DNA from 3 places in the Ureibacillus thermosphaericus genome. Region 1 is predicted to be linked to each of the others. Evidence: riboswitches for the same ligand, from Rfam matches in the RefSeq annotation. Region 1 holds a riboswitch; each other region holds the start of a gene.

The links. Region 1 has a riboswitch for lysine ahead of dapA (4-hydroxy-tetrahydrodipicolinate synthase). Riboswitches for the same ligand answer to the same signal wherever they lie in the genome.
Positions count from the first base shown of each region.
Region 2: it holds a riboswitch for lysine, as region 1 does, so the genes downstream of both, UtA1_RS10290 (transporter substrate-binding domain-containing protein) here and dapA (4-hydroxy-tetrahydrodipicolinate synthase) in region 1, are expected to answer to the same signal.
Region 3: it holds a riboswitch for lysine, as region 1 does, so the genes downstream of both, UtA1_RS12855 (amino acid kinase family protein) here and dapA (4-hydroxy-tetrahydrodipicolinate synthase) in region 1, are expected to answer to the same signal.

Region 1 covers NZ_AP018335.1:3,469,792-3,477,297, forward strand. Annotated here, with positions in the region: gene UtA1_RS16755 (restriction endonuclease) at 1-7, shown strand, start outside; partial or broken gene UtA1_RS16760 (DHH family phosphoesterase) at 84-1,238, opposite strand; lysine riboswitch at 1,484-1,662, shown strand; gene dapA (4-hydroxy-tetrahydrodipicolinate synthase) at 1,770-2,657, shown strand; gene UtA1_RS16770 (arsenic transporter) at 2,848-4,149, shown strand; gene UtA1_RS16775 (alpha/beta-type small acid-soluble spore protein) at 4,244-4,444, opposite strand; gene UtA1_RS16780 (DUF1284 domain-containing protein) at 4,649-5,068, shown strand; gene sstT (serine/threonine transporter SstT) at 5,256-6,467, shown strand; gene UtA1_RS16790 (hypothetical protein) at 6,580-6,771, opposite strand; gene UtA1_RS16795 (alpha/beta hydrolase) at 7,001-7,506, shown strand, end outside.
Region 2 covers NZ_AP018335.1:2,140,072-2,147,577, forward strand. Annotated here, with positions in the region: gene UtA1_RS10270 (response regulator transcription factor) at 1-222, shown strand, start outside; gene UtA1_RS10275 (HAMP domain-containing sensor histidine kinase) at 219-1,610, shown strand; gene UtA1_RS10280 (2-oxoglutarate dehydrogenase E1 component) at 1,809-4,613, shown strand; gene odhB (2-oxoglutarate dehydrogenase complex dihydrolipoyllysine-residue succinyltransferase) at 4,672-5,919, shown strand; lysine riboswitch at 6,054-6,231, shown strand; gene UtA1_RS10290 (transporter substrate-binding domain-containing protein) at 6,335-7,198, shown strand; gene UtA1_RS10295 (amino acid ABC transporter permease) at 7,330-7,506, shown strand, end outside.
Region 3 covers NZ_AP018335.1:2,668,718-2,676,223, forward strand. Annotated here, with positions in the region: gene UtA1_RS12835 (YslB family protein) at 221-637, shown strand; gene UtA1_RS17685 (ACT domain-containing protein) at 658-1,146, opposite strand; gene UtA1_RS17690 (amino acid kinase family protein) at 1,214-1,486, opposite strand; gene UtA1_RS12845 (IS3 family transposase) at 1,541-2,413, opposite strand; gene UtA1_RS12850 (helix-turn-helix domain-containing protein) at 2,410-2,703, opposite strand; gene UtA1_RS12855 (amino acid kinase family protein) at 2,995-3,423, opposite strand; lysine riboswitch at 3,545-3,729, opposite strand; gene uvrC (excinuclease ABC subunit UvrC) at 3,767-5,554, opposite strand; gene trxA (thioredoxin) at 5,702-6,016, opposite strand; gene UtA1_RS12870 (electron transfer flavoprotein subunit alpha/FixB family protein) at 6,210-7,187, opposite strand; gene UtA1_RS12875 (electron transfer flavoprotein subunit beta/FixA family protein) at 7,261-7,506, opposite strand, start outside.

The DNA of each region.
Region 1 (7,506 bases):
TAAATAATAATAAGAATTCGCTAGCTAAATTGAAAGGAGCTAGCGAATTTTGCATTCATAAAAAATATTTCAATCATCTACTTCTAATGTTCTTTTTTTACTCGATTCATTAAATACTCAACAAACACTTCATCACGTACTAGATAGGCTTCATACATCCTCTTTAAATATTTTTCTGCTTCTTCAAAACTTGCAAAAGTTGTTTCTATTAATTGTTCTGGATTTTTCAATCATCCAAACGCCATCTTTTTGTAATATAAAATAATTGTTATCATCGGCATCAGCATACATCGTACCAAAAGAAGATTCCTTTACATTATACCGATTATATTTCGCATCTTGAGGCATTGGATCAAGCTGAAAAGTATTTTGTACAAATATTTGATATGTTTCCTCTGTTAAGTTACAAACCGCTGCCTTTTGATGTCCTCCTCCGCCATACACTGCTGCGATTTCCGAAACATCCACATGGTCATGAATAGTGCGGAAAGAAATTTTTTTACTTCCCATATTCAATATAGCGATATAGTCAAGATGAGGATGTTCTTTACTTAATTCGTTTCCTAATTCTGAATGATAAGATTCTGCATATACAACTCCAGCAAAATACTCATCATTTTTTATTTGCACTACCTCTCTTTTTTTGCGACGAATATATCGTTCTATCCGATCTTCTTAATTCATCAAAATCGAAGTGTTCAGAAGAAGTTAGTCTGTCAATCATCGTTTCTTCAAATTCATCGATGGACACTAAGAAAAACAATGAATTTAAGAAATGGGCTTTATCATTATCGTTTTTCCCACTCCCAAGTATCATATTGTCTTACGTGCTCCACAAATTCATCAATTGCCTCTGTTGGCTTTAATAACTCGTTTGCAACTAAAAACTGATAAAATAATGAAGTTGCACTTTCTAGCTTCCCTTCCTCATTTTCGACTAATACCGTTCCCCAATCATATTCATTAAAATGCAACGCTGTTTTATGATGATCAATAAGTTGAATATTTTTATATTGTTTAAAATGTGCATTTAATCTTGTGTCATTTTCTTCACTAGGTGATAAATCTGTAATAAATAAAAAAGTATCAGGCAAATCATTTTCTAAAAAGTATTCAATTTCCCGTTCAAGTGAAGCAATTGAATTATATCCTACTTTTACATCTTGTCCAAAGGCAAGTTTCGCTGAAATGCCACATCCAACCCCATCTAAATCATTGTGGGACAGCAATTTATATATTCTATTTCACCAGTAGTATGGATGCTTTTTATAAAAACAACAGCAATATTATTGCAAAGAAGTTAGAATTCCTTTTAAATTTTCAATTTAACAAAATTTTCGATTGAAAATTTAAAATTTTTCTGCATATTGTACAAAATTCAATCATAAATGATATTTAAATACTTAATTGTTATTGCTTTTCCAAATAAAAGGAGCTACAATTATATACAATTATCCATCGACTTATTTCAATATTGCTTTGAAGTAAGGATAGAGGTGCAAAAACCAAGAGTACACAGTTTGAGGATAATGAGGTCCAATGATAATTGTGGAAAGGGGGATTTGCCGAAGTCCCTAGAAACTCATTTTTCTAGGGGCTGGTTCTGCATTGAATAAGTGTAGGACTGTCATATAGGAAACTATATGGAGGGCTATCTTACGCAAAAAATCTTCCTTTTTGCAACAACGAGGCTCTTCGTTGTTGCTTTTTGCGTTTATAAAGAAATTGCCCTTCTCCATTAAATAACATTGAAAAGGATGTGGAGAAGAATGAATTTCGGAAGAGTATTAACAGCAATGGTAACGCCATTTGACAAAAATGGTGACGTAGATTTTGAGGCTACGGAAATTCTAATTCAACATTTAATTGAAAACGGCACAGACGGATTAGTGGTATGTGGTACAACTGGAGAATCTCCTACTTTAACAGATGAAGAAAAAGTAGAACTGTTTAAATTTACTGTGAAGACTGTAAATGGTAGAGTTCCTGTAATTGCAGGTACGGGCTCTTATAATACGAGAGCTTCCATTGAACTTACTAAAAAAGCAGAAGATGCCGGGGTGGATGGCATCATGCTTGTAACTCCATACTACAATAAACCAAACCAAGAAGGAATGTATGAACACTTTAAAGCAATTGCACAAAATACAAAACTGCCAATTGTACTCTATAACATTCCTGGCCGTAGTGTCGTCAATTTATCCGTTGATACGGTAGTTCGTCTTGCGAAAATACCGAATATTGTTGCAATTAAAGAGGCAAGTGGAAATTTAGATGCAATGGCACAAATTATCGAAAACACGCCAAATCATTTCTCACTATATAGCGGGGATGATAGCTTAACATTACCAACATTAGCAATTGGTGGTACAGGAGTAATTTCCGTTGCTTCTCATATTATCGGCAATGAAATGCAATCTATGATTAAAAATTTCTTCATTGGAAATATTCAAGAAGCTGCAAAAGAACATCGAAACCTGTTACCAATTATGAAAGCGATGTTCATTGCACCAAATCCTGCTCCTGTTAAGGCAGCATTAAATATGAAAGGCATAACAGTTGGTGGTGTTCGTCTTCCACTAGTGCCATTAAACGAAGAGCAACAAAAAATGCTAGATTATTTATTAAGAAATACACAATTACAATTGATTTCATAAATATTCTCCTGCCATGAAAATGGCAGGTTTTTATTTTGATAAATAATACTTGGTGGAAAAGTAAATAAAATATTCGATAGGAAAATGAATAGTGATATAATAGCATTTGTGAATTTTAGGCATTTAACTAAATTCATAAGTGCTTATTTTTTTATCTTCAATATGTCACAATTCAACTTTGTTGGAGGATATGATTTTGCTCAATTTACTATTAGCCATTTTAATATTTATCATCACGCTCATACTCGTAATTCGCCAACCAAAAAATATCAATATCGGTTGGTCAGCCTGCTGTGGCGCAATAGTTGCATTGATTGTTGGAGTAGTGGATATTAATGACGTCTTTGAAGTTGTTAACATTACTTGGAATGCGACATTATTATTTATTGCGATTATAATCATTTCCTTAATATTGGATCAAATTGGTTTATTTGAATGGTCTGCACTGCACATGGCTCGCATAGCAAAAGGGAACGGTATTAGAATGTTCATTTACGTTACAGTTCTTGGAGCTTTTGTTTCAGCCTTCTTTTCAAATGATGGTGCAGCATTAATTTTGACCCCTATTGTTCTTGCAATGGTTCGAAATTTAAATTTTAATGAGAAAATGATTTTCCCTTTTATTATGGCTAGTGGTTTTATAGCTGACACTACTTCCCTCCCTTTTTTAATAAGTAACTTAGTAAACGTAATCGCAGCAGATTTTTTTGGAATCAGCTTTATGGAATACTCTTTACGAATGATTATTCCTAATTTCTTTTCATTAATAGCAACCATTATCGTTCTATTTTTATACTTCCAGAAATCTATTCCATCAAAGTATGATGTAATGATGCTAAAAAATCCACGGGAAGTCATACGGGATGAAAAGATGTTTAAATTAGCGTGGCCGGTAATGGCAATTTTATTAACCGGTTATTTTTCAGCTGAATGGATTCATGTACCCGTTAGTATTATTGGTTGGATTATGGCGATATTCTTATTGGCGATGGCTCGAAAAAGTTCAGCAGTCAATACAAAAGCCGTAATAAAAGGAGCGCCATGGAATATTGTATTTTTCTCCATCGGTATGTATTTAGTCGTTTATGGATTAGGAAATGCAGGTTTCACGAAAGGACTAGCCTATGTTATTGAATGGACAGTGCAAGGAGGATTATTCACTACTACGATTGGAATGGGGTATATTGCAGCCTTCTTATCTTCAGTTATGAATAACTTACCTACAATTATGATTGACTCATTAGCAATAGCGGAAACTTCCACGTCAGGTGTAATTCGCGATTCTTTAATTTATGCCAATGTAATCGGCTCAGATTTAGGTCCCAAAATTACACCAATTGGTTCACTTGCTACGCTTGTGTGGCTACATGTACTCTCAAACAAGGGGATTAAAATTTCTTGGGGAGCTTATTTTAAAATGGGGATTATCCTGACACTTCCAATACTATTCTTCACATTAGTTGGTTTATATTTGACGTTATTATTATTTTGATTCTTTATTTTTATATGAGTAAAATTTAATTATAATGGTTACAATAATAACACACCTAAGAACATTTGAACTTAGGTGTGTTTATTATTGCCAATTATTCTGAGTTTCCTTTCAATTGTTGTTGAGCCATTTGCACAAGACGTTTCGTAATTTCTCCACCAACTGAACCATTAGCTCGGGAAGAAGTATCTGGTGAAAGGTTTACGCCAAACTCTTGTGCAATCTCATATTTCATTTGATTCAATGCAGCTTCTGCCCCTGGGAATACTAGTTTGTTAGAACTACGATTTGTCATGTTGTTCACCTCCTTGTGCCATTAGAATGCTCAAGCTATAGCTTTTAATACTTTAGAAATGTAGGGAACATTGAGATTCACTGGAAAAAACAGATTATTTAAGTTGTAACAATATTACAATAGCGTCATATATTCTAATTTTTTCCTCCTAATCAGTATGTTAATATGTTAGTTAGTTAACGTTAACTTTAGGAGGAGCAATTCATGTATAAAATACGAGGGCATCATCTATTTTGCCTTGTTGGTTTTAGAGGTATGGGATATTCTAAAGAATTTGCGGAAAATATGAAGCGCATCCACCAAGAACTTAGGAAAAACCCCAAGACTTTAATTCACATCATCGAGGGCATCGATCAAATTTGTGAAAAATACCCAAACTGCGGAAAATATCATTGTCAAGATGAAAACATCTACATAAGAGATAAACAAATTTTGGAAAAGTTAGGGATACAGATTGGTCAAACTCTCACTTGGGAAGAAATTGAGTCTCGCATTCAAAAATTCGCAACTCCTGAAGATATAGATATTCTTTGTGAAAGTTGTACATGGCGTTCCTATGGTGTATGTAAAGCAGGCATCCAAAGAATCTTAAATGGCGAAGGTTTATGGGAAGTAAATAAATAACCATTTATAAAAATCTCCTGGTGAGGAGATTTTTTATTTTATCTAAATATAAATACTATTTACATTTTTCCGAAATAACAAATTTCTTTGGATTTTAAAAATTCGTGCTAAACTATATCTATCTTAAATGTCCTTTTCGTGTAAACATTTGTATTTGTAAGCAAGATTTTAATCTTTGGAGGTTTTTATGAAAAAACTATTTCATACATGGAGTCAAATTAGCTTAGTCAAACGAATTTTAATCGGTTTAATTTTAGGTATTCTTCTAGCTATTACAATACCTGATACTTTCAGTTGGGTATCCATTTTCGGAAACTTGTTTGTCGGTGCATTAAAAGCCGTGGCACCAGTACTTGTATTGGTATTGGTTATTCAAGCGATTGCAAACCATCGAAGCGGAACAAAAACCAATATGAAATTGATTTTAATTCTTTATGCTATCGGTACTTTTTCCGCTGGTGCAATCGGTGTCATTGCCAGCTTCATTTTCCCAACGACACTGACATTAAAAATGAGTGCTGAAGATGTGTCTCCTCCAGAAGGTATTGCAGAAGTTTTTGAAACGTTGCTTTTTAATGTTGTTAGTAATCCGGTAAATGCTCTTATGAATGCAAATTACATTGGCATATTGGCTTGGGCCGTTCTTCTAGGAATTGCGCTTAAGAAAGCAGCAGATTCAACAAAAACCATGATTGACAATCTTTCAGAAGCAATTTCAACAATTGTGAAATGGGTAATTGAATTTGCACCTATTGGTATTATGGGGCTTGTCTTTGATGCGATAGCAACAAATGGTCTTTCCACATTAGTTGAATACGGAAAATTGCTAATTGTTCTTCTTGGCTGTATGTTCTTTGTTGCATTAGTTATAAACCCGCTCATCACATTTATTTTTACAAAGCAAAATCCATATCCGCTTGTATGGATGACATTAAAAGAAAGTGCAATTTTTGCGTTCTTTACACGTAGTTCTGCTGCAAACATTCCGGTCAATTTGGCATTATGTGAAAAATTAGGTTTAAATAAAGATACTTATTCTGTATCTATTCCATTAGGTGCCACAATTAATATGGCGGGAGCTGCAATTACAATCTCTGTATTAACGCTTGCAGCAAGCCATACACTAGGAATTGAAGTAGATGTAATGACCGCTATCATATTAGTAGTACTTTCTGCACTTTCTGCTGCAGGAGCTTCTGGTGTCGCTGGAGGATCATTGCTTTTAATTCCTGTCGCTTGTAGTCTTTTTGGAATTTCCAATGATATTGCTATGCAAGTTGTAGCTGTTGGATTCATTATTGGCGTATTACAAGATTCTTGTGAAACTGCATTAAATTCATCATCCGACGTATTATTTACAGCAACAGCTGAATGGGCAAAAGAGCGTAAATCAAATTAATAATAGAATATGTATAAATTATTAAGGCACTGCTCTCATTTCTTATTACAGAGCAGTGCCTTTAATCAAATTCGTCTATATCACCATATAATTCAACATGTTTTTCCAATTCCTAAGTTGCCTCCCTAAGTAATCTTTTATTATTTTCCAATATCTTAATGACTTGTTGAAGGATTTTTTCTTCTACCATAGGGGTCGAATTAATTTCCTTCCTTATGATTTTGTTTAATTCTAAAATGGTACTAACTTCGAGACGATGCTTTTCAGCTAACTGAAATGCCCGCTCTAACTGACCGGTTATCATCAGCATTCCTCCTATTTTCCTTTTAATTATATTTTATGATGTTTTTTTATTTTTTTCACCTGTAATTAAAAGAATTTTCTTTAATATGAATAAATTATATCAAATTTGTTATAACCATTTAACTCCATTTTCCTAAATAGTTACAGAAAATCTGAATACATCTCATAAATTGCAAGAAAATTGAATATAGAAATAGAGTAAACTCGTTTAATAAAGGGGTGTCCTTACTTTGTATCGAAAACTAATTGGAATTACATTAACCCCATTGCTCTTCTTTGGTGCTCACTCAATTGGTGGAGGTGCAGCAGCCCATGCAAATGAAGAAATTATCCCTGGAGCACATTCTGTAAAAGTTACTTATTTTGATGGACAAGATGATCGTTGGCTCACAACATTGAATCCTGAACAACTTGAAAAAGCTAACCTTTATGGCAACAATATGATAGCTCCCATTTATTGGGGTGACCCAGAAAAGGAAACAGGTTGGTTCCAAATGTATAAACCTGCAAAAATAACAGGCACTCAAGTAACCGGTGCATTTGATGATGCACAATTTGTCATTCGAGTACCTGACCAGTGGAATGGCAAATTAGTCGTTTCAGGCATTCCAGCCACAAGAAATGAAACCTCAACAGATCTTTTATTTAGCGATTTTGTTCTTGAAAAAGGGTATGCTTTTGCAGCGATTGATAAAGGAACTCAAGGCACTGAAGTCGAAGGTGATCCATTGGCAAA
Region 2 (7,506 bases), 1.3 Mb from region 1:
GATTTAACCAAAACTGAGTATGATTTATTGAAATTGTTGTGTGAAAACAAAAACCGAGTATGTACTCGAGAGTTAATATTAGATAAAGTATGGGGACATAATATGGAAGTGGAAACAAACGTAGTAGATGTTTATATTCGCCATCTACGCTCAAAATTACAGACAGAAAAAGAACCGTATATTGAAACAATTCGTGGCGTTGGGTATGTGGTGAGAGAATGAAAAAAATTAAACAATCAATGTTCCAACTAACATTAAAACAAAAATGGACGTTATCTACTTCACTAGTCATATTTTTTAGTTATGCGACGATTTGTATCATCATCTATTTTGCACTCTATACTTGGCTCATCCATCAAGAGGAATTAAATGCAGTCCGAACTGTTGATGATTTAACGGATTTTTTTCATACCCAAGGCCAATCAATTTCAATCAATGAATTGAAAGACAATACAGGGTTATTGAAGTCAATTGTTCATCAAAATCAAACGGTTCGTCTATATAATATGGATGGTTATGAAGTTTTGAGGATTAATGATTACTCGCCTAGTGCAAACATCAATTATCCGATTGATGAAATACAGAAAACTGTCGTTGAGAAACTATCGCTAGATCATAAAGAAGTCATTGTTGTGAATCGTTTAGTTCAAATCGGATTTTTTCAAGGAATTATTCAATTAATACACCCGCTTGACACGTTTCACTCCATGATGCGTTATGTGTTGACGGTTTTGATAATAGCAGGAATCGGTGCATTGTTCATTGCAGTAACTATGAGTCATTATTTGGTTCATATAATAATGAAGCCATTAAAAGATTTGCGGAATTCCATGACTCGAGTAAAAGAAAAAGGTTTTCAAGAAAATATTCATTTTACTTATCATCATGATGATGAGATTGGTGATTTACTAAAAATTTATCGCTCCATGATGAATGAATTGGAAGTAACTTTTATGCGGCAACAACAATTTGTTTCAGATGCATCTCATGAACTTCGCACACCCATTCAAGCGATTGAAGGACACCTGTCTTTAATTAAGCGATGGGGTAAGGATGATCCACAAGTGTTGGAAGAATCGCTGGATTTGGCAATAGATGAAGTTCAACGCATGAAGAAAATGATTGAGGAATTATTAAGTTTGGCTCGAAATGAAGGAAAAGAAGAAGCTTCCTGTGATATAGAAAAAGTTTTAAATACCGTAATTGAAGAACTTGAAGTTGTTTATTCAAATGCTAAAATGAATGTGGTGTTCGATGGCGAAAAAAGGATGGCACAAATATCAGAGAATGCGTTTGCACAAATTGTAAGAAACATTATCGAAAATGGAATTCGATATAACGAAAATATACCCATTATCCAAATACATGTTCATTATTTTACAGAAAATATTTTTATGACGATACAAGATAATGGTATCGGCATTTCAAGAGAACATTTACCTTTTATATTCGATCGATTTTATCGCGTGGATCGTTCGCGGAGTAATGGAGGTGGAACTGGACTAGGTTTAAGCATCTCAAAAATGTTGGCAAACAAGTATCAAGTTGAAATGGATGTATCGAGTTCAGTAGGAAAGGGCACAACTTTTACATTACGTTTACCTACTTAAAACATTTTTTTAATTCCATTCAAAAAATTTCATCTAAATTTGTGAAAAATAGTTGTATTTTTTATGAAGAGTAGTAAGATTGAAATGGAAAAAAGGTTCTTCTCAAATTGTTATATAAATTTATATTAATAGAAGAATGATTTTTATACTTTCTATTTAAAATGTAATTGCTATTAGCAAAATTTGGAGGTTTTTCTCATGTCGAACAATGTAATTACAACTGGATCTCCTTGGTCAGTATTTTCTGGACCGAACTTAGGGTATGTAATGGAACAATATGAACTGTTCTTACAAAACCCTGACGAAGTTGATTCGGAATTGGCTTCATTATTCCAACAATTTGGTGCTCCAGTACTAGAAGAAACTTCAAGTGGTGCGCAAGTGGCTCAAACAGGAGATTTTAACAAAGTATTGGCAGCTGTAAAATTAGCAGATGCAATACGAGCTTTTGGGCATTATGGAGCGGACGTATACCCACTGAAAGACCGTCCATTAGATTTTTCAAAAATTGAGCCTCAAGCATACGGATTAACAGATGCAGATTTAGCTGAATTACCTGCTTCACTATTCTTAAATAATGTCCCTGCAAACGTTTCCAACGGTAAACAAGCGATTGATTATTTACGTTCACTTTACACTGAAAAAATCGGATTCGAATATGCACATGTAGAAGATCAATCCGAAAGAAATTGGATTCAATCAAAAATTGAATCAGGATTCTTCAAACAAAAACTATCTGCAGATGAGAAAAAAGCCGTATTAGAAAAACTTACTCGCGTTGAAAACTTTGAAAAATTCATTCATAAAACATTCGTTGGTCAAAAAAGATTCTCTATTGAAGGTTTAGATACATTAGTAGTTTTAATTGATGAAATCGTAAAATCCGCAGAAAAAGATCAAATGAAATTTTTACAAATCGGTATGGCACACCGCGGACGTTTAAATGTATTAACACACATCGTAAACAAGCCATACGCTATGATGTTTGCAGATTTCGCACACGTTCCAAACGATTACTTCTTCCCTGAAGATGGTTCAATTGAAATTACAAAAGGTTGGACTGGTGATGTGAAATATCACATGGGTGCAACTTATCACAAACCATCTGGATTAACGGTAAAACTTGCATATAACCCTTCACACTTAGAAGTAGTTAGCCCTGTTGTAACTGGTTCAACGAGAGCAGCACAAGAAGATACATCTAATCCTGGAGAACCAGTGCAAGATACATCAAAAGCACTAGCGGTTCTTGTTCATGGAGATGCAGCATTTAGCGGTGAAGGAATCGTACAAGAAACATTTAACTATGCTGGAACAAAAGGATTCTCTACTGGCGGATCCATCCACATCATCTCCAATAACATGATTGGATTTACAACAGAATATTACGATTCTCGCTCAACACACTATTCATCAGACGTAGCAAAAGGGTACGGTATTCCTATAGTGCACGTGAATGCAGATGATCCTGAAGCAGTAATTCAAGTAGCAAAATTTGCTTTTGAATATCGTCAAATGTTCGGTAAAGATATTTTAATTGACTTAATTGGTTACCGCAGATTTGGACACAATGAAACTGATGATCCGACTGTAACAAATCCAAAAACATACTTAATTGTTGATAAACATCCTACAGTTCGTGAACTTTATGGTGAACGAGTTGTAAATGAAGGTATTGTAACAAAAGAATTCGTAGAACAGCTAAACCAAGAAATTTATGGCGAAATGCAAAAAAGTTACGATCATGTTAAAGCAGTAGGCGAAGAAAAGGGTCATCATCTCGAAGTGGAAATTCCTGAAGAGGTGAAACAACCTTATCCACAATTAGAAACAGGTGTTTCTGCTGAGGAATTAAAACAAATTAACGAAGAACTGTTAGCATGGCCTGAAAACTTTGAGCCTCAAAACAAATTGGCAAGAATTCTAAAAAGACGTGTTGAAGCGCTAGAAACAGGAAAAATTGACTGGGGTCATGCAGAAACATTGGCATTTGCATCAATTTTACGTGAAGGAAACCCAATTCGTCTGACTGGGCAAGATGCTCAACGTGGTACTTTCTCGCAACGCCATTTAGTACTACATGATAAAAATAACGGTTCTGAATGGACGCCATTACACAATATTTCAGGAGCTAAAGCTTCCTTTAGTGTATTCAATTCTCCATTAACAGAAGCGGCAATCGTGGGTTATGAATATGGTTATAACCTGGAAAATGAGAAAGCATTAACAATTTGGGAAGCACAATTCGGGGACTTCGCAAATATGGCTCAAGTAATGTTTGATAACTTCATTACAGCTGCTCGTTCTAAATGGGGTCTTAAATCTGGATTAGTTCTTTTATTACCAAATGGTATGGAAGGACAGGGTCCAGAACACTCTGCAGCACGCATTGAACGTTACTTGCAATTATGTGCTGAAAATAACTGGATTGTTGCAAACTGTTCAAATGCCGGAAACTACTTCCACTTATTACGTCGACAAGCGAAAATGCTTGGAACTGAAGGAGTGCGTCCATTAGTAGTTGCAACACCAAAATCATTATTGCGTCATCCATTAGCTGCAGCTACATTAGAGCAATTATCTGAAGGAAAATTCGAGGAAGTCATTGAACAACCAGGACTCGGACAAAATCCTAAAAAAGTGGAACGCATTATTTTAGCTTCTGGTAAAGTGACAATTGACTTAGCAGAAGCAATTAAAGACGGTGAAGGATTCGAAAAACTTCACATCCTTCGCATTGAACAATTATATCCATTCCCGATGGAAAAACTTTCTGAAATCATTGCGAGATACCCTAACGCGAAAGAAATTGTTTGGGTACAAGAGGAACCTAGAAACCAAGGTCCTTGGAAATTTGCCTTAGAATACTTATTTGAATTAGCTGAAGGCAAAAAAGTACGTTATGTTGGACGTCCAGAAATGTCTTCTACTTCAGAAGGTGACATGGACTCACATAAAGTTGCTCAAGCTAAAGTAATTAACGACGCTTTAGCAGATTTGTAATCTTGCATAATTTACGTTAAGATTTAACAGTGTTGAGAATTAAAGGAGGATATAAAAAGTGGCTGAAATTAAAGTCCCTGAATTAGCAGAATCGATTACGGAAGGTACAATTGCACAATGGGTGAAAAAAGTTGGAGATCGCGTTGAGAAAGGCGAATTCATTGTTGAATTAGAAACAGATAAAGTAAATGCAGAAATTATTTCTGAAGAAGCAGGAGTATTAACTCAAATTTTAGCTGAAGAAGGCGATACAGTATTAGTTGGCCAAACAATTGCGATCGTTGAGCCTGTTGAAGGTGGAGCTGAACCTACTCCAGCACCTCAAGCAGAACCTGCAAAAGAAGCGGTTAAAGAGGAACAACCACAAGCTCCTCAAGCACAACCAGCACAAGCTGCACCGGTTGTTGAGGAAACATCTAATGAGCGCGTAGTAGCTTCACCAGCTGCACGTAAACTTGCTCGTGAAAAAGGCATTGATTTAGCAGCAATTTCACCAGTAGACCCACAAGGCCGAGTTCGTGTACAAGATGTTGCTGCTCATGCTGCTAAACCAGCACAACCAGTGCAAGCAGCACAACCTGTAGCACCTGCTGTAACTGTAGATGAATCTCGCGTTACAGTTGAAAGAATGAGCCGTCGACGTCAAACAATTGCAAAACGTCTTCTTGAAGTTAAACAAAATACGGCAATGTTAACAACATTCAACGAAATTGACATGACAAATGTAATGGAATTACGTAAACGTAAGCAAGAACAATTTGTGAATGAGAATGGTATTAAACTTGGATTCATGTCATTCTTCACAAAAGCAGTAGTTGCTGCATTGAAAAAATACCCTTATGTAAATGCACAAATTGTTGGTGATGAAATTCATAAATTTAACATTTATGATATCGGTATTGCGGTATCTACAGAAGAAGGTTTAGTAGTTCCAGTTGTACGTGATGCAGATCGCAAAAACTTCGCTGAAATTGAAAGAGAAATTGCAGAACTTGCTCAAAAAGCACGTGAAAAGAAATTAGCAATTTCTGATTTACAAGGCGGAACATTTACAATTACAAATGGCGGTATCTTTGGTTCATTAGCTTCAACACCGATTATCAATGGTACGCAAGCAGGTATCCTTGGTATGCACTCAATTGTAAACCGTCCAGTAGCTGTAAACGGCCAAGTTGAAATTCGTCCAATGATGTATGTGGCACTTTCATACGATCATCGAATCATTGATGGTAAAGATTCAGTTGGATTCTTAAAAACAGTTAAAGAATTAATCGAAAATCCTGAAGATTTACTTCTAAATTCATAAGAAAATGTATAATATACTCCCCAACTATTTTTGGGGAGTATATTTGGTACTATTAAACTTTTCCTATTTGTTATTGACAAGTAAACACCATTTAGGTTATGCTTCTCTTAACAATTGAATATTCTAGCCTCACTTGGTAGGGTAGAGGCGCGGTATTTATTAGTTTCTCATGGAGCTTGAGCGAGTGAAGAAGTGGGAAAGAAGGAAATATCGCCGAAGTGTAGTTATTTGCTCAGATAACTATGCTGGGGTTACAGTGAATAACTGTAACACTGTCTTACATGTTTATATGTAAGGTGTGCTATTCCAAAGTGGAACTAGAGGTATTAGTCTAACAAATTGATGCGACCTTAAGTTCTTCTTAGGTCGCTTTTTATTTGTGAAGCTAAGCTAAACAGAGACAGGGGGAATTAAGATGAAAAAGAAATTATTGCTACTTTTCATAACCATGATGACGGTTCTCGTTCTTGCAGCATGTGGTTCAGGAAACAAAGAATCAACAGGTGGAGAATCACAAAAAGATTCAGAATCTTCATCCGAGTCAAAAAGTGTATTAAGAGTAGGTATGGAAGCTGCTTATGCACCATTTAACTGGTCTCAAAAAGATGACTCAAATGGAGCAGTTCCTATTGCAGATTCTAAAGAGTTTGCAAACGGTTACGATGTTCAAATCGCAAAACGTATTGCTGAAGGATTAGGGATGGAGCTTCAAATTGTAAAAACTGACTGGGATGGTTTAATTCCATCATTACAATCTGGTGCAATTGATGCAGTTATTGCGGGTATGTCACCTACTCCTGAACGCATGGAAGTAATCGATTTTACAGACAACTATTATACGAGTGATTTCGTAATTGTTGTGAAAAAAGATGGTCCATATGCAAATGCAAAATCGATTCATGATTTTGAAGGGGCTAAAGTAACAGCACAACAAGGTACTACTCACTACAAAGTAATCGATCAAATGACTGGCGTTAATAAACAAGTACCAGCTACAGATTTTGGCCAAATGCGAATCCAATTATCTTCTGGTGCAATTGATGCTTATATTTCAGAACGTCCAGAAGGGATGTCTGCTGAGGCAGCAATTGAAGGATTTACTTACATTGTTCCAGAAGACGGATTTGAGGCTGATGAATCTGATACAGCAATCGCTGTTGGCTTGAAAAAAGGTTCGGACTTAAAAGATAAAATTAACGAAATTTTAGCTGGTATTACGGAAGATGAACGTCATCAAATCATGGAAGAAGCTATTAAAAATCAACCATCACAACAATAGTGTGGTGAAAGGTTGTCTTGAGATTTTCTATAAGACAACCTTTTTCCATTTTCCTTCCCTGTAAAGTTATTTACTGTGCTTAACTTTAATTCTTCTAAGTGCGAACAAAAAAACAATAAGGGGATTTCTTTATGTCTTTCTTAGAAACAGTTTGGAATATTTTTCAGAATAACTGGGATTTGTTTTTGCGAGGAGCATGGATTGCATTAATTCTTGCGATATTAGGTACGATTTTTGGTGCGATTATCGGATTTTTCATCGGGGTTATGCACACGATTCCATTGCAAAAAAAATCCTTTAAAACATAT
Region 3 (7,506 bases), 800 kb from region 1:
ACTGTTTTATTCATAATGGTACAATATTATGACAAGTTCATTGTACCCCCACGAACTATTACCGTCAAGGTTAGTTGTGCATATTTATTTTCCGAAATTTGTCTAATATTCGCTACAAAACCTTCTATTTTTTCTCTATTATGTTATTTTTCTCTATTTTAACTTTTTTCAAATTCTCTGTTGTTAAAAAAGAAAAATTCTAGAAAGAGGTTCTTATTATATGTCATTGTCGAAAGATTCGTTTCCTTTATTTGGATACGAACTGCTAAGAGATTATTTAGTGCCATCCATTTTAGGAAAGCATGAAAAAGATATTCTATATTGGGCAGGAAAAGATTTAGCTCGCAAATTTCCATGCACCGATATTCCTTTAATCATTTCCTTTTTTAAAGATGCCGGATGGGGTGATCTTACCCTTGAAAAAGAAATGAAAGACGGATTTGTGTTTAGTTTGACGAATGAACCGGAGTTGCTAAAGATTAATGAAAGAAATTTTCGCTTAGAAGCTGGCTTCATTGCCGAACAAATCCAAAACTTTAAAGGTGTTTTGACGGAATGCTATGAAGAGAAAAAAGAAAAACAACTAGAAGTAATTTTTACAGTAAAGATGGATTTAAAAGAAAAAATTGAACGCTAAGGGGCTTTATTCGCCCCTTTTTATACCCATTCCTCAGCAAGATTAAATTCATCATGCAGTGCATTTGCTGCACGAATCATATCATCTTGTGGCACAACGACAGATACTTTAATTTCAGATGTAGAAACCATTTTAACAGGGATATTTTCTTGACATAAGCGTGCGAACATGCGGCCTGCTACCCCTGGATTGGAAACCATGCCCGAACCCACGATTGACACTTTCGCTAAACCAACTTCAAAATCAGCAAATTGAAAACCTAACTCCTCTTTATGTTCTTCAAGCACTTTTACCGCATTTGTTAAATCCTCTTTTACAATTGAAAACGATATTGTCGGTTTTACTTCACTCATCACAGATTGTACAATAATATCTACGTTGACATGATGCTTTGCTAGGGTATTAAACAAGTTGGCAAGGGAAGATTTTTCTAGTAATTCATATCCAACAGTAAAGCGGATAATATCTGATTCATAGGCGACACCACGAACAATTAAATTTCTCTCCATTTCAATCTCTCCCTTAATCAATGTACCTCGAAGATTTTTCGTACTCGAACGAACAACAATTGGTATATCAAATTTTTTTGCTAATTCGACCTCTCGGATGAACAATTTTCGAACCTAAATAAGATAATTCTAACATCTCATCATATGTAATATCTTTCAATTTACGAGCCTGTTGAACTACATTAGGATCCCCTGTATATACCCCATCAAGATCCGTATAGATTTCCACACGTTCTGCATCAATGCTTTTTGCAATCGCTACCGCTGTTGCATCAGTCCCTCCAGCTCCGAGAAGGGTGATGTTGCCCTCATCATCAACACCTTGTCCGCCCGCGACTATGTGCTCATGCTCCTGTCAAGTAGACATTTTTATCCGCCCCGTATTAATCCAAATTTATGCTGCTTTTGTTCTATATTCCATCGGGCTCATTTTTAGTTTAGTTACGATACGTTTGGTGTTATAATAATTAATATAGTTTTCTACTGCTTCGTAAATTTCTCGTACAGTTTCGGGTTGGCTAAAACATCCAAGTTCAACCTTCAGATGACTAAAGAAATTTTCGATGCAGGCATTGTCCCAGCAGTTGCCTCTGCGGGACATGGATTGAGTTATCTCCATCTCACGGAGATACTCTTGATAATCGGGATTAGTAAAGTGAGTGCCTTGGTCACTATGGAGAATCGCTCCTTTACTATATCCCCTTTTTTTAAGCATTTCTAAGGCGCGATACACTAATTTCATTTCCAAACTTGTCCCCATTGAATAAGCCACGATTTCCTCATTAAATAAGTCTTTAATGGCACAGAGATATACCCATTTTTGACGTCCTCTTTTCACGCGAATATACGTAATATCAATGGAAAACTTTACTCCTTCTCGAATGGCTTTGAAGTTACGGCTAAGAAGATTGGGAATTTTTCCATGAACACTTGGACGATATCTAAATTTCTTTTGGCGAATTTTGCATACCAATCCATATTTCCTCATTAAACGGGCAATCCGTTTTTCATTGATGACTAACCCATATTGTCTTTCCAATTCAATTTTGATTCGTTTTCTCCCCACAGTACCACGGTGATCGTTAAACACCTTTAGGATATAAGGGATTAACCGTTCATCAATTTGATCACGATGTTTTTCTCCATTTCTCTTTAACCATTTATAATAACCCGCACGGGATACATTGGCGATTTCCGCTAAAATAGAAATCGGATATTGTTCTGCGTAAGCGTGAATAAAGGCAAATTGTTGTTCTTTGTCATTCACCCCTTTCTTAGATCTAACAACTTTTTTAAGTATTCGTTCTCCAACTGTAATAGGAGATATTTTTCTTCCAAAGATTTTTCAACAGGCGACTGTTTCTGTTTAGCTACTTTTTCTCTTTTGGTTAAGAGAGCTTCATAGCCTCCTTCTTTCACAATTTTCACCCATTCAGAGACTCTTCTCCGATGAATGTTATATATTTTAGCTACCTCTGTGGAAGAATACCCTTCGAAATATTTTTCAATGACTTGTTTTTTGAATTCAAATGTGTAATATCGATATTTTTTCGCCATTTCCATATCCTCCATTCATGTACGAAGTACGCCACCATTGACACCTACCTGATTGTCCGTAGTGATTGTAGATTGCAGATGATCTCAAAAAATAGCTCCTTGCGCTCACTCCGTTTGTCATTGTACTACGGACAAATCGCTTCTAAGTACTTGTTGGCGGGGCCCCGACCCCATCCACCAAGTACTAAGAATCGTGGTAGGTGTCAATGGCATTGCAGCTACGCTGTGGCTTTTTAATAAACCCAATAAATTCCCACATTTTATATTTATTATGCTCATCTTATGGGCGCTTTAATGTGTAAACTTTACAGGTATAATAGCAATGATTATTTCGCCTTTTTTAAACCGTTCAATAATGACATTACCATCGACTTGATGTATGCGAGCATTTCCTGCTAATTTTCGTGTTGTTTTCATTCCAAGTTGCCAGCCTGTAAGGGAAACAGCTCTAAATCCTCTTTTTTGAATGGCGATGGAAAGCAAACTGCTAGCAATTTGATTATTGGTAGAATGGATTGCGTCTAACTCTCTTTCGGATGGTGCATCCGATAAAGAGTAAATAATTTTTTCCAAACCCTCATTTACAGGTGGAGAGGATGGAACGACTGCTACTACATTGCGTCCAAACTTCTTCTCTTCGATGAGTCTTTTTGCTATTTCTCCAATGTTTTCAGGTGATGCTAGATTCCATTCATCCAACTTCACTACAATATTAATCATCGCTACACTCCCCTTATTTTCACAAGCCATGAAATGAAGTTTCCGAATCTTATATAATTAAAGAAAAAAGCAACTCTTCACAAAGGATGGTGAAAAGCTGCCTCAATTTTCAGAAAACACTTTATGAGATAGCTCTCCAGAACCATTTAGATTCTGACAATCTTGCATTTCTTCAATGCAAAACCAGCCAGTAAACTGGAACAAGCAAATTTACCGCTTCGGCAATCTCCCCTTTCCCTAACCTTCTTCAGACTTGTTCCTCTCCTCCAGTTAGGTACTCATGAATCTCGCACCTCTATCTATATCTAAACTTATTTACTTTTAAAATTACATTATCATACAGTTATTCCTTTGACAATGTGTCATTATGGAAATACTGATAGATTGTTTCTGCAACCACTTTTGGCATTTTCGCTTCCATTAATTCTTCCACAGAAGCTTGTTTGATTTTTTTCACTGAACCAAAATGACTCAGTAATTGTTTCTTCCGTTTTGGACCGATTCCTTCAATTTCATCAAGGACAGAGCGTAAAGCGTTCGTTTGATGTTGTTGCCGCAAAAATGTAATAGCGAAGCGATGGACTTCATCTTGTATTCGCTGAAGCAAGTAAAAAGCATCACTTGTTTTTTTCAGTGGAATCGACATAGGTGGTTCCCCGTATAATAGTTCAGATGTTCGATGCTTCTCATCTTTTGCAAGTCCTGCAATGGGAATTGATAATCCAAGCTCATCTTCCAACACTTCTCGTGCAACTTCAATTTGCCCTTTACCACCGTCAACAATAATTAGATCAGGAAGTGGCAATTGTTCTTTTAATACACGGGTATAGCGCCTGCGAATCACCTCTTGCATCGCTCCATAGTCGTCATGTTTCGCCGTATTTTTTAATTTATATTTGCGATATTCTTTTTTTGCCGGCTTTCCATTAATAAATACGACCATTGCGCTAACAGGATCTGCTCCATGCATGTGGCTGTTATCAAAGGCTTCAATTCTATAAGGCGTTTCAATATTTAGAGCCTCACCTAATTGTTGACAAGCGCCAATTGTCCTCTCTTCCTGGCGTTCAATTAATTGGAATTTTTCTTCGATTGCAAGCATTGCATTTTTCTTTGCTAAATCCACCAGTTCTTTTTTTGTGCCACGTTTTGGCACCAATACTCTTATATTTAATAATTTTTCTAAAATGCTTTTATCAATTGTTTCTGGAATCAATATTTCTTTTGGCTTTAAATGTTCTGTATCATAGAAACGCCCTACAAAAGTTAAAAATTCCTCTTCCGGATCACGGTAAATAGGAAATACAGAAACATCTCTTTCAATTAATTTTCCTTGTCGAACGAAAAAGACTTGAACACACATCCACCCTTTTTCAACTGCATATCCAAATACGTCCCGGTTCGTTTGGTCTCCTGAAACGATTTTTTGCTTTTCCATAACCGTTTCGATATATTGAATTTGATCTCGATATTCCTTTGCTCTTTCAAATTCAAGCTTTTCCGCAGCCTCCATCATTTTTTTCTCTAATTCTTTTTTTACTTGTTCATGGCCGCCATTTAAGAATTTTATGATGTCATTTGTCATTTCTTCAAAAATTTTCGGATCTATATCTTTAACACATGGAGCTAAACATTGCCCCAAATGATAATACAAACAAACTCGATCTGGCAGTCGGTTGCATTTTCTTAATGGATAGATGCGGTTGAGGAGCTTCTTTGTTTCATTCGCGGCAGATACATTCGGATAAGGTCCAAAATATTTAGCTTTGTCTTTTTTCACTTTTCTTGTCGTAATAATTCTTGGATAAATTTCATTGGTAATTTTAATATAAGGATAACTCTTGTCATCCTTTAACATTACGTTATATTTTGGATCATATTGTTTGATTAAATTGAGCTCCAAAATTAAAGCCTCTAAATCACTTGAAGTAACAATATATTCAAAATCTTCTATTTCACTAACTAGCAGTTGAGTTTTACCATCATGGGAACCAGTAAAATAGGATCGAACTCTATTTTTTAAGACTTTTGCCTTTCCGACGTAAATAACCGTTCCTTGTCGGTCTTTCATTAAGTAGCATCCAGGCAAATCTGGTAACAGCGCCAATTTATTTTGAATTGTTTCATTCATGGAGTATCACCTTACATTTAATCAACCTACTTTAACTCTATTATACGAATATCTTAAAGCAAAAATCGATAAGTTTTCTTTTAAATCAATAATCATATCCAAAATAAAAAATCGAGCACAAACAAATTCTTTGTGCTCGGTTGAATATTATTTATTGTTGTTGATGAATTCAACTAATGCTTCTTTTGGTTGGAAGCCAACAGTTTTTGCAATTAATTGGCCATCTTTAAATAAAAGCAAAGATGGAATCGACATAATTTGATATTCAGCAGCTGTTGCTGGATTGTTATCAACATCAACTTTTACAATTTTCACTTCTGAACCCATTTCGGCATCGAGTTCTTCTAATACAGGTGCAATCATTTTACAAGGTCCACACCAAGCTGCCCAGAAATCTACTAATACTAAACCAGAAGAGATTTCTTGTGAAAAGTTTTGATCAGTAGCATGTACAATTGCCATTTATAAAATGCCTCCTTAATGTAACATCTTTTAGTAGTATAGCACGTTAAAAATTCAAAGGGTAGTAAAGTGTTTTAAGAAATTGAAATCCGTTCATCTAACAAACAAATTCCTTTAATGATTTACTTTTTCACAATAAATAACCACATCTCTGAGATTTGAGATGTGGTGAGGAGATTACCAGTTTTAGATTTTAAGAATTTACTTTTAATGCTTTAATTTCTTCAATTAATAACGGAACGACTTCAAATAAGTCGCCGACAATTCCATAATCAGCAACTTTGAAAATGTTTGCTTCAGGGTCTTTGTTAATTGCAACAATTACTTTTGAGTTAGACATACCTGCTAAGTGCTGAATTGCACCAGAAATACCACACGCGATGTATAAATCTGGTGTTACCACTTTACCTGTTTGACCAATTTGCATTGCATAATCGCAATAACCCGCATCACAAGCACCACGGGAAGCACCTACTGCACCGCCCAGTAAGTTGGCAAGCTCTCTTAATGGTTCAAATCCTTCTGCTGATTTTACACCGCGACCGCCAGACACGATTACTTTCGCTTCAGATAAATCAACACCTGTTGTTGCATTGCGAACAACTTCTTTTACAATCGTACGCAAGTTTTTAATATCTACAGATACAGATTGAACGTCTCCTGTGCGGCTTTCATCTCGTTCAAGTGGCGCAATATTGTTAGGACGAACTGTCACGAACACGAGTCCTTCTTTAATTTTTACTTTTTCAAAAGCTTTACCTGAGTAAATTGGACGTACAAATAGTGCATCATCGCCTGTTCCTTCAATCTCTGTTACATCTGAAATCAATCCAGATTGCAGGCGAGATGCCACTTTAGGTGATAAATCTTTCCCTAAAGACGTATGCCCAATAACGATTCCTTCAGGTTTTTCTTGTTCCACAAGAGCTAATAAAGCTTGGCTGAAGCCATCTGAAGTATATGTTTTTAAATGTGGATGTTCCACAACGAGCGCTCGGTCAGCTCCATATGCAATTAATTCCTTTGCAAGATCTGCTACTTGATCGCCAAATAACGCGCCTACAACTTCTCCACCATCTGAGATTTGCTTTGCTGCAGCGATTGCTTCAAATGAAACATTACGTAAAGCACCGTCACGTACTTCTCCTAATACCAATATTTTTTTTGCCATTGTTTTCCCTCCATTACCGTACGAATCTAATGAAATCTAATACTCTTCAATCCATTCTAATTGTTCAGAAAATTTAAATCACTTTTGCTTCCGTATGAAGTAAATTTACTAATTCTTTCACTTGGTCTTTTAGTTCTCCTTCTAAGATGCGACCAGCAGATTTTTGTGGTGGTAAAAATACTTCCACTGTTTCAATTTTTGTTTCAACATCATCTTCATCGATGTCTAAATCATCTAATTCTAACTCTTCAAGCGGTTTTTTCTTCGCTTTCATAATACCTGGTAAAGAAGGATATCTCGGTTCATTCAATCCTTGTTG